2 regions of the Variovorax robiniae genome follow, and region 2 is predicted to be linked to the other one. Evidence: predicted binding sites of a transcription regulator. Region 2 holds the regulator's gene; the other holds the start of a gene.
The links. Region 2 encodes sigma-54, which starts transcription at its own class of promoters, with help from an activator protein. Its sites were predicted from a motif close to TGGCANGNAANCTGCTTT; they were not measured.

Region 1 (5,837 bases), on a different contig from region 2:
CCGGGCGGTATCCAGAGCCTGCTGGGCCTGCGGCCCGACCTGACCTGCCTGGGCAAGGCGGCCACGGGCGGCATGCCGGGCGGCGCGGTCGCGGGCAGCGAGGACGTGATGGGCATGCTGCAGTCGTCGTCGCCGCGCAAGGTCTTGCACCAGGGCACCTTCACCGGCAATCCGGTCACGGCGGCAGCGGCGATCGCGGCCATCGACGAGATCGTCGAGAAGGATGTCTGCACGCACATCAACGCACTGGGCGACTACGCACGCGCGAGCCTCAACGACATGTTCGACCGCAAGGGCGTGCGCTGGCTCGCTTATGGACGCTATTCGGGCCTGCACCTGATGCCGGGCTTGTCGCCACGAGGTTCCGATCCGTTCGCGATCACGCGCGGGGAGGTCGCCAAGCCTTCCGCGGAACTGGCGGCCGCGTTGCGCATGGGCCTGATCCTGGAAGGCGTGGACATCGGTGGGCGCGGGACGGTGTTCCTCGCCTGGCCGCATCAACGCGAGCACGTGGACCAACTTGTCACGGCCATGGACCGTGTGTTGGAGCGCCTGGGCGAGGATGGGTTGCTGGACGCGTACGAAATGACGCAGGCGACCGCCTGAACCTCGCGTCTCGCGGGCTCGGCAGCTACGCCGCCCTCAGCGTCTGCAAGGGCGATTCACCATAGCGCTTGCGATAGGCCGTGCTGAATCGCCCCACATGGTTGAAGCCCCAACGCAGTGCGATGTCCGTGACCTGCGCCCCGGGTGGCGCACTGAGCAGGTCCTGCCGCGCCCGCTCCAGCCGGGCGGTGCGCACATAGGCCATCGGCGACTGTTGCAGGTGCTTCTGGAAGGCCAGGCACAGGCCGCGGACACTGGCACCGCTGGCCTTGGCGACCGTCTCCAGCGTCAGCGTTTCATACAGGTGCGCATGGATGAAATGCTGTGCCGCGCGCACCTGGCGCGGCGCCGCGGCGCGTTGCGACTGCGACAGGCGCACTGAATAGTTGCTGCCCTGGCGCAGCAGCAGATGATGGATGAGCGCTTCTTCCTGCACCGGCAGCAGTTGCGGCGCCAGCGCCTGCGAAGGCATGTGCAGGCTGCAGAAATGACTGGCGAGCTGGTGCTGCCAGCTGCGGCCCGTGTCGTTGTCGAGATGCAGTTCAGGGTCGAACTCGATCGGCCGGCGCAACTCGTCGTCGAGGAGGTTGCGACACGTGTTCTCCACCCGTTCGCGCGGGATCTTCACCAGCAATTGGCGGCAGCCCTCGTGCCAGTCGAGTTCCAGGCCGAGGCTGGGCGAGATCACCGCGCCGGTGCTGGGTGAAGCCGCCACGGGCCGGCCGTCCACGCGGATCGCGGCGGAGCCCGCCAGCGGCACCTGGAACAGCACGAAGCCGTCGAGTTGCCCCGGTTCGATATGCACGGCCGCGCCGTACTGGAGAACGAAGAAGGAGAGCGAGCCCACATGCGCACCGAACAGTGCCGCATCGACCTTGCCCTTGCCCCAGGACAGGTCGTGTTCCTTGAATGCGAGGGCGGTCTGGTGCTTGACCACGTCGGGGTCGTCGGAGACGAACACAGGCGACTGGCAAATCGGCTGCATTTCCGAACTGAACCACGCTTCCATGAAGTGCCCTTTGCACTGTGTGCCGCCGCAGCGGAATTGAACCTGGAAAAACTGATACCGATCACGGTGTACTCAGGCGCATCCAACTGCTTGTTCCAGGTTCAACCGATTTCGCGTCGAATTATAGGAATCGGGTCGCACCGCTCTCATAGGGTCTGTATTGACCCACCCCCGAAGCGCCTGCGGCGCCCGGGCGGCCGCCATAGGCGGCTGCTCTTGCGGGCCGTCCAAGCCTGCGCAGGCAGGCTTGGAGCCGCGGCCCTCAGCCCCTTCGAGGGGGCGCACCCAGTGGCCCGGCAAAGCCGGTTCCACGGGTGCTCCCGAACAGAACGCACGGACGGCATGCGTCGTTGGTGTTTAGAAGTGGTATTCGGCGCGGATCTGCGGCGTCTTGGCGAGCGAGCCCGGGACGCTGCTGGGGTTGCCGAACTTGTTGCGCCAGTACTGGTATTCCAGGCCCACGCGGAACTTGTTCTTGCCCCAGTTGAGCGGCACGCCCGCGTCGTACCAGAGGATGCCGTCGAAGTTGGTTTCGGTCGCCGTGTTGTTGCCGAACTCGTCCTTGCCCTTGGGCGCGATCCAGTTCAGGTAGCCCTCGAAGGACAGGTTGGTGTCACCCAGCGGTATTGCCCAGGTCACGCTGAGCGCGGGGTGCGTCTTGTAGTAGTAGCGGCGGTCGATGCTGTTCGGCTCGTTGCTTTCCCACAGGGCCAGCACGCCGATGTTGAGGAAGCCGGGCACGTCCATCATCACCGTCGGGCCGAGCACGACCATCTGCTTGCGCGAGGCGTAGCCGGGGTCGTTCTTGTGGTTCCAATCGAAGCCGCTGGTGATGCCCAGGCCGCGCACCGGGCCGAAGGCGAAGCTGCTGCCGGTGATCTTGCCGAGGTCCAGCGTGTTGCGGTAGACGATGTAGGTCTCGGTCGCGTCGCTGTCCTTGCTGTCGGACTTCAGCACGTCGATGTTGAGGTAGTTGGTGCCGTACTTGAAGCCGTCGGCATGGGTGAAGTTGACGATGTTCTTGGCGATGTCCTGCCTGTTGTAGGGCTCGCGGAACTGGGTCCCGTAGCGGTAGCCGATGGAGGTGTCGCTCCAGTCGAGGAAGTCGGCATGGGCGAAGGAACTGGCGAAGGCGAGGGCGGCGAGCGCCGAGGCGGCTTTGAATTTCATCGGGGAACTGTTGTTGGGGACATGGAGAAAGCGCCTGGGGGCGCGACACATCTGGTTGCAACATTTGTGCCAAAACTGACCGATGGGTCAGTAGCGATTGTAAGACCTGTAAGGGTATACCCTTGTCTCTCCCTTCCGGACTCGACTGGACTGTCAAAAAGAAAAACCCGGTGGGCTCGAAATACTGTATAAAAATACAGTTATCGATTCCATCATGGGCCTCCTTTCCCTCGACCCTTTCTTGACTTCGGGGCGTCACAACGTCTGGCGCGGCGACGAGCTCGGCGGCGCCGACGCACAGATTGTCGCGACCGGCCATGCGGCGCTGGATGCGCAGTTGCCTGGCGGCGGCTGGCCGGTTGGCGCGATGACGGAGGTGCTCCAGTCCGCGCCCGAGGCGCATGTCTGGCAACTGCTGCTGCCCGCGCTGGCGCAGGCGGTGCAGGCGCGTGGCGGGCCGGTCGTGCTGATCGGTGCGCCGCAGGAGCCCTTCGGGCCGGCGCTTGCGGCGGGGGGCTTGCCGGTGGAGGCCTTGATGTGGATCCGAGGGGAGGCTGCGGGCGCCCGCCTTTGGGCCTGCGAGCAGGCGCTGCGCTGCGCCGACATCGCGGCCGTGCTGGCCTGGCTGCCGCAGGCGCGGGTGGGTGAGTTGCGTCGGCTGCAACTGGCGGCCGCGCAGCATGAAGGGCTGCTGTTCGTGTTCCGGCCGGAATCCGTGGCGCAGAACGCTTCGCCCGCGCGGCTGCGCCTGCAGGTGGTGCCGGAAGCGGAAGGCCGGATGCAGGTCCACCTGCTCAAGCGCCGCGGCCCGCCGCTCGCAGCGCCCCTCACGCTGCCGGCGCGCAACGGGCGCATGACGGCGCTGCTGGCTGCCAGCCAGTTGCGTCGCAAGGCGCGGTTGCAGCAGTTGGGCGGGGTGCCGGTGGAGGCGGGGGCGACGGTGGTGAGCATTCCACTTGGGCGGCAGCGAGGTCTCGAAGTGCCGGGCGTGGGGGCCGAGGTTCGCGCCGGGCCGAGCGCTTGGAAAGGAGCACCCAGTGCACTGGATCGCCCTGCGCTGGTCGCCTGAATCCGGCCTCCCGCGCGATGCGCTCGGCTGGTGGGCGCTGCAGTTCACGCCGCGCGTCACCTGGCTCGACGAAGGCTTGCTGCTCGAAGTCTCCGCCTGCGAACGCCTGTGGGGTGGCCGACTTTCGTTGATGCGCCAGATTTCCGCGTCGAATCCGTCAGAGGCGCCCGTACAGCGGGTCCAGGGCGCCACCAGCCTCGTCGCGCTGGCTCGCCTTCGCATGTTCGCCCGCGGCCAGAAGCCGCCGGCAGATGTGCCGGCCGCCTTGCCGCTCGACACCCTCAGCGCGGCGCAACCGCACCTGGACGTGCTGGCCCGTCTCGGCTGCCAGACCTGGGGCGATGTCGCGGCGCTGCCGCGGGGCGGGCTGGCAAGGCGCTTCGACACGACCCTGAGGACTGCACTCGACATCGCCTGGGGCCTGCGCCCCGACCAGCACACCTGGCTCACGCTGCCCGACGTGTTCGAGCAGAAGCTGGAACTGCCCGCACTCGCCGAAACCGCGCCCGAGCTCATGTGGTCGGCCAACCGCCTGCTGTCCGCCCTGCAGATCTGGCTGCGCGGCCGCCAGCGCGGTGCGGTGGCACTGGAGCTGGAATGGACGCTCGATCTCCGGCGCCTCAACGGCGTCGACCTGCCCCCGCACCAGCACATCACCGTGCGCACGGCCCAGCCCACGCAGGACATGGCGCACCTGCGCCGCCTGATGAGCGAGAAACTGGCGCTCACCCAGCTCGCCGCTCCCGCGAGCTGGCTGCGCCTGCGCACGTTGGAGACCGCGTCCTGGGCCGGCGCCAGCACCAGCTTCCTGCCCGAGGATTCGCGCAAGGGCGACAAGCTGCATGAACTGGTGGAACGCCTCAGCGCGCGGCTCGGCGCGCAGCAGGTGCTCGTGCCGGTGACGCAGGCCGACCATCGGCCCGAAGCCATGCAGGCTTGGCAACCGGCGCTGGGCCGCCCCCGCGCCGCCAAGCCCGCCTTGCAACCCGATGGCTTGTATCCGCCCTGGCTGTTGCGCCAACCCCTGCCGCTGGAAATTCGCGGCGGCCATCCCTATTACCGCGGCAAGCTGCGCCGCCTGAGCGGCCCGCAGCGGCTGGAGGCGGGCTGGTGGGGCGGCAAGGAGGAAGAGGGCGGCCATCCGGCGGTGCGCGACTACTACATCGCCGAAAGCCCCGAGGCAGGGCTCGTGTGGGTGTACCGCGAGCGCCTCTCCGCCCCGCTGGCCCTGGACCAGGCGCCGCGCTGGTACCTGCAAGGCCTCTATGCCTGAACTCAGCGACAAGCAACTGCAGGCGCGCATCCCGCATCCGCTGCGCGTGCCGCCCAAGCCATCGATCGTGCCGGGCCTGCCCGATTACGCCGAGCTGCATGCGCTGAGCAACTTCAGCTTTCAGCGCGGCGCATCGAGCCCGGAGGAACTGGTCGAACGTGCGTATCAACTCGGCTATCGCGCGCTGGCCCTCACCGACGAATGCTCGGTGGCCGGCGTGGTGCGGGCGCATGTCGGCCTGCGCGATCATCTCGAGGCGCTCACCGAGTACGAGCGCACACATCCGGAAGAGCCGAAGCTGCCGCGCAATCCGGGCTTCCGCGTGCTGCTCGGCAGCGAGTTCGACTTCGGCCGCTTCCGGCTCGTGGCGATCGCGCACGATCTCGAAGGCTGGGGCAACCTCTGCGAATTCATCACCGCCGCGCGCAACACCTCGGCGCCCAAGGGCGAATACCGCGTGGACTGGGCCACGAGCGACGTGGCCTCGCTGCAGCGCTGCGAAGTGCTGTTCGTGCCGCGCCGCGTGCCCGGCGAGATGCTGGACCTGGAGGCTGCCGGCGCCGATGTGGCGAGCGCCTTCGCGCTGTTCGGCGCCCATCTGTGGATTGCCGTCGCGCTGCAGAACGAGATCGACGACGACCTCTGGCTCGCCTCGCTGCAGCAACTCGGTGCGCAGGCCGGCGTGCCCCTCGTGGCTACCGGCGACGTGC
Region 2 (5,837 bases):
CCTTCTTGCCGGCGTTGTCCAGCAGCCAGACGCGCAGGTTCCGCAGGAAGTACTCCAGGGCCAGCGCGATCATCACGCCGATCGCCAGCGTCCACAGCGTCGTGTAGGCCTTGTTGCTGATGACACGGTCGTAGACGTTCATCGTGAAGAAGGTGCTGGCCAGGGCTAGCACGTTCACAAGCGCCGCGATGACCGCCGTCTCGACGTAGTAGACCTTGAAGTGCGCGATGACCTTCCAGAACCAGTGACCCTTGCCGAACAGCGGCTCGACTTCGCTGCGCTTGTCGCGAATCGCCTGCGGTTTGACCAACAGGATCTGGTTGCTGAAATCGGCTTCAAGATCGGCCCTGGACAGAACCACCGGTGAATCACCGACCTCGCTGAGCACTGCGGTGACGTTGGACTCGTCAAGACTGACGAGCACGGCGCACTGGCCGTTCTTGCGCATCAGCACGCAGGGCAACAGCAGGGGCGAGATCTCGTCGATGCGCCGCGTGCGCCAGACGGCCTCGAAGCCTTGTTCATGCGCGATCCGCACGACCTGCTGGGGATTGACGGACGGGCTGACCGGCAGGCCGGCCACCATCGATTCCTCGGAAACGCTGTGTCCGAGAAGTTGGAACAGATGACGCAGCGACACCAGTACCGGGGTTGATCGCGCGCTAGCCGATTGTACGCCGAAGTTCAAAGTTTCTTTCATGGGCCAGGCTGCAAGATCAGTTCCGCGATGGCCGGGTTGGCACATCGACGGTCAGACCGAGGAATGCGTTGAGTTGGGCCGTCGCAGTCAAAAGTCGGTACTGCGATTGGGCGATCTCCATGCGATCACTTTCCGCGCTGCTGGCAGCCTGGAATATTTCGCTCTGGACGTTCAGAAGATCCAGGATCGAGCGCCGGCCGATCTTGAATTGCTCCCAGTAGCCATCCTTGACCGAAGTCAACTGGGCGACGAGGAGCGACCAGGTCGCGATGCGCGCCTTTCGCGTGGCAATGGCTTGCAGGTTCCGGATCACTTCCGACGTGAGCTCCTGCAAGAGCGCGTCGCTGCTGTTCAAGGCAGCCTGGGCCTGTTCGGCGGCAGCCGATGCAGCCGCCTGCGAACCACCACCGTCGTAGCCGGTCCATCTGGCAGCCAGCCGCACGTCGACGACAGGGCTGGAGCTTCCTCCGGACTGGTACGAGGTGCCTCGCTGCAAGCTGGTCTGCAGATCGACACGGGGCATGTTCCAGGCGGCGGCGATCTTGGCAGCTTGCGACGCGGCTGCGGCATCTGCATCGGCGGCCAGGATGGCCGGATGGGACTTGAGCAACACCCCGGCAACCGCTTCGGACTGCGGCGCAACCGCTGCCGCATCGCGCACCGGCAATATCTGCACAGCAGGCCGACTCACCAGGTTGGCCACCTGGGCGCTTGCCTCCACCGAGGCAGATTGCCGCTGTTGGAAGCTGATCCTTGCCTGCTCCAGGCGGGCCTGGGTCTGGGTCAATTCGGAGCCACGACCGCGGTCGACCGCGACGATATCCTCCACTCGCTTGACCAGGTCCTGGTGGGCGGCGACGTTGTCCGCGGCGACGCTGGCGAGCTTGGATTGCTTCAGTGCCTCCAGATAGAGGTCGGCGATCTGGCCGCCGATCTGCTCGGCGCTGACGATGACGCGCTGCTCTGATGCGGTCAGCCGGGCTTTCTGCCGGTCGATCTCGGCATCGGACTTGCCGCCGTCGTACAGCAGCTGGCTTCCTCGAAGGCCGATGTCACCGGACTGGACCGAGCCCGAACCCGTCACCCCAGTGCTACGGCCCGGATCGGCAACGAGGTCCACCCGTGGAGACCAGGCCGCCTGCGCCTGGGTTACCTCGAAATTCGAGGCGCGGGCCGTGGAGCGTGCCGCCAGGACCTTGGGGTTGGAATCGAGTGCGCTTCGCACCAGCACTTCCAGGGCCTGCGCACGAACAGTTTCGATCGGCAGGAAGCTTCCGAGCAGGCAAGAAACTACAGCAATCGCAGCACGAAAATTCATACGGGTCGGTCGAAAAGGCGAACTTCAGGAAATCAAGAACCGACTGGTGAAAACCGTGGCTAATGCTGTAAAGATGGTTACTTATTGTAACCTTAAGTTTTGCAATTGATTGACAGTCTGGGGCGCTGGCGGCGCTGATCGAAGCATTAACTCACCGGGAGTGTGGATTACTTCACTCACCAGCCTCACCACGCTGTCCAGATGCCGGAAATCGCGGAAATGCGAGGCCAATCCGCCCATGCGCGAACACGAGGGGGCGGATGCGGGTCAGGTGCCGGTCGGGTCTTGATCGGCCGCGGCGGACGGCCATTGCGCAGGCGGCACGCGCCCTGATCGTGCAACCATCGTGCAGCGGCTGCGCCCGAGCGGGGGCCGTGCTTCCCGGAACGAACGCAGCGCTACAGCGCCTTGCGCAAATTCGCCGGCGCGATCCGCAGCGCCTCGCGGTACTTCGCCACCGTCCGGCGCGCGCACTCGATCCCCTGCTCCTTGAGCATGTCCGAGATCTGGCTGTCCGACAGCGGCTTCTTGATGTTCTCGCTGGTCACGAACTGCTTGATCAGCGCCCGCACCGCCGTGCTCGACGCATTGCCGCCCGTCTCCGTGCCCAGCGCAGAGCCGAAGAAGTACTTGAGCTCCACCGTGCCGTAGGGCGTCGCCATGTACTTGGCGGTCGTCACGCGGCTGATGGTCGATTCATGCAGGCCCAGCTCGTCGGCGATCTCGCGCAGCACCAGCGGCCGCATGGCCAGTTCGCCATGCACGAAGAAGTTCTTCTGCCGCTCGACGATGGCGTTGGATACGCGCAGGATCGTGTCGAATCGCTGCTGGATGTTCTTGATGAACCAGCGCGCCTCCTGCAGCCGCTGCGACAGCGCCTGGCTGCCCTCGCCCTTGTGCGCCTTCAGCGCGCCGGCGTAGATGTCGTGCACGCGCAGGCGCGGCATCACGTCCGGGTTGAGCATCACGCGGAACTTGAGCGAGGCGCCGCGGCCGGTGCGGGAGACGATCACGTCCGGCACGACCACGTTGCGCTCGACGTCGACAAAGCGCCGGCCCGGCTTGGGCTCCAGCCGCGCGATGAGCTGCATCGCGCCGCGCACCAGTTCTTCGTTGCTCTTGGTCAGCGTGGCCAGGCGCTTGAAGTCGCGGCGGGCCAGCAGGTCCATCGGCAGCTTGCAGATCGCGATGGCGACCTTGCGCACCTGCTCCTCGTCCTCGGATTCATCCTCATCGGCCAGCGCGCGCAGCTGGATCGCCAGGCATTCGCCGAGGTCGCGCGCACCCACGCCGACCGGCTCCAGGCTCTGCAGCAGGCCCAGCGCCATCTGGAAGCGGTGCACAAGTTCATCGAACTCGTCGTTGTCGCTGCCGGCCAGGCCCGAGGCCAGCGCAGGCAGCGAGTCCTCCAGGTAGCCGTCGTCGTTGAGCGACTCGATCAGGAAGCTCAGCGCGGCGCGGTCGGTATCGTCGAGGCGCAGGCCCAGGGCCTGGCGGTGCAGGAAGGCCTGCAGCGACTCCTGGCTGCGCGCCAGTTCGGTGGCGTCGGCGCGCTCGTCGCCGTTCAGGTTGTTGGCACGCGCGGGGGCGTCGCCGCCCCATTCGCTGTCGTCGGGCACCATGTCGACGGTGCCGTCGCCGCCCCAGTCGGGCTCGCCGTCGGAGACGCCGTCGGCGGTCGCATCGGCGGTGGCGGCATCCGCATCGTTCGAAGCGGCGCTCGTGGCGGGGCCGTCGGCGCCGTTGGCGGCTGGCACGGTCGCGAAGTCGTCGTCCCGCGGCGGCGGCGTGTCCGCAGCCTCGAGGCCGAACTCCTCGCGCACGGCCTCTTCCGCGGTACGTTCCAGGAACGGGTTGTCGTCGAGCATCTGCTCGACTTCCTGGCTCAGTTCCAGCGTCGACAGCTGCAACAGCCGGATCGACTGCTGCAATTGGGGCGTCAGTGCCAGGTGCTGCGATACGCGCAGCGACAGGCCTTGCTTCATGCCGAGGCCCCTACATTCTGAAATGCTCGCCGAGATACACCCTGCGTACCTCCGCGTTGTCGACGATCTCCGAAGGCGTGCCTTGTGCCAGCACTTGCCCGTCGCTGATGATGAAAGCGTGATCGCAGATGCCCAGCGTCTCCCGCACGTTGTGGTCCGTGATGAGCACGCCGATGCCGCGCCCCTTCAGGAAGCTGATGATCCGCTGGATCTCGATCACGGCGATCGGGTCGATCCCCGCGAAGGGCTCGTCCAGCAGGATGAAGCGCGGCTGGGTGGCCAGCGCCCGCGCGATTTCCACGCGCCTGCGTTCTCCGCCCGACAGTGACAGTGCCGGGGAATCACGCAGATGTTCGACGCGCAGGTCGGTCAGCAATTCGGTGAGGCGCTGCGCGATCCGGCCTTCGGTCAGCGGCACGCGCTTGCCCTTGGCATTGGTCTCGAATTGCAGCTCCAGCACGGCGCGCACGTTCTGCTCGACCGTCAGCTTGCGGAAGATCGAGGCCTCCTGCGGCAGGTAGCTCAGCCCCATGCGCGCGCGGCGGTGGATCGGCATGTGCGCGATCGGCTCGCCGTCGATGGTGATGTCGCCGGCATCGGCCCGGACCAGGCCCACGATCATGTAGAAGGACGTGGTCTTACCGGCGCCGTTGGGACCGAGCAGGCCGACCACTTCGCCCTTCTGCACGCCCAGCGACACGTCCTTGACCACCATGCGGCTGCCGTAGGACTTCTGCAGGCCGCGCGCTTCCAGGCGGCTGCCGTTCCCGGCGATACCCGCGACGGCGCCGCCACCGGACCCGAGCAAAGGCTCGCCGCCGGTGTCGATCAAGGCGTTGTCGTTGCGCATCACGGACGCGCTTCCCCACCGAGCGTGGTGGTGGAGCGCAGGCCGGCGCCAGGGGCCGGCGCGGGCGGCGGAGGCGCGGAGCCGGCCCTGGGGCTGCCCGGCACTGCGTTGGCCGGCGGACGCGGCGTGAGCACCGCACGCACCCGCGCACCTTGCGTGCCGGTCGACACGGCAGCGTCCGGCGGCACGGTGGAGCCGTTGACTGTGAAGGTGTCGTTGCTCTGGTCGTAGACGATCAGCGGGCCGCTGCTTTCGTCGTTGACCTTGCTGCCGATCAGGCGCCGCATCACGGCATGGCCGATGAACTTGACGTTGTCGGCGCGGCTGTCGTACTCGATGCGGTCGGATTCGCCCTCGATCCACTCGTCGCCGCCGGGCGCGTCGCGCTTCTGCTTGTAGTAGGCCAGCTTGCCGGGTGCGGCGGTGACCACGCCGTACTGGTAGCCCTCAGGGTCCTGCCGCACGTCGATGCGCGCGCCGCGGATGATGATGGTGCCCTTGGTGACGACCACGGCGCCGGTGAACACGCTGGTCTGCTTCAGGTCGTCGTAGCGCATCGAGTCGGACTCGATGTTCATCGGCTTGGCGCGATCGGCCTTTTCAGCGTGTGCCAGCGGCGCGCCCGCAACGGCCGCCAGGGTGAGCAGACCGAGGGTTGCCTTGCATGCGGATCGAAGCGGGGTGAGGAGGAATGAGCGCGTGGTCATAAAGGCACGAAACTTGCTGCGCCCATTGTATGCGGCAGGCTGACGCGACCTTGACGAAAGGCCCAGTGTCAGAGGTCGATATTTCTGACGAATGACTTGATCGATCAAGTCTTGCGGGCTTCGCCGATCAGGTAATCGGTGATTTGCAGCGCGCGCTCCATGCTTTTGGCCAGTTCGCCGTCCACATACCAGCGGCCCGCCACGCCGAAAGCGGGCACGCCGCTGACCTGGTATTCGTTCTGCAACTGCGTGGCGCGCTTGACCTTGCCCGAGACGG

Region 1: a site for sigma-54 is predicted at 2,840-2,857, ahead of WKW79_RS20430 (outer envelope protein). Genes of this name have one in related genera too.

Annotation. Positions count from the first base shown of each region.
Region 1 covers NZ_JBBKZS010000008.1:299,587-305,423, forward strand. Annotated here, with positions in the region: gene WKW79_RS20420 (aspartate aminotransferase family protein) at 1-606, shown strand, start outside; gene WKW79_RS20425 (AraC family transcriptional regulator) at 632-1,615, opposite strand; gene WKW79_RS20430 (outer envelope protein) at 1,973-2,785, opposite strand; gene imuA (translesion DNA synthesis-associated protein ImuA) at 3,000-3,854, shown strand; gene WKW79_RS20440 (Y-family DNA polymerase) at 3,823-5,127, shown strand; gene WKW79_RS20445 (error-prone DNA polymerase) at 5,120-5,837, shown strand, end outside.
Region 2 covers NZ_JBBKZS010000012.1:8,734-14,570, forward strand. Annotated here, with positions in the region: gene WKW79_RS23910 (type I secretion system permease/ATPase) at 1-700, opposite strand, end outside; gene WKW79_RS23915 (TolC family protein) at 717-2,018, opposite strand; gene rpoN (RNA polymerase factor sigma-54) at 2,417-4,003, opposite strand; gene lptB (LPS export ABC transporter ATP-binding protein) at 4,014-4,853, opposite strand; gene lptA (lipopolysaccharide transport periplasmic protein LptA) at 4,853-5,560, opposite strand; gene WKW79_RS23935 (thiol:disulfide interchange protein DsbA/DsbL) at 5,665-5,837, opposite strand, start outside.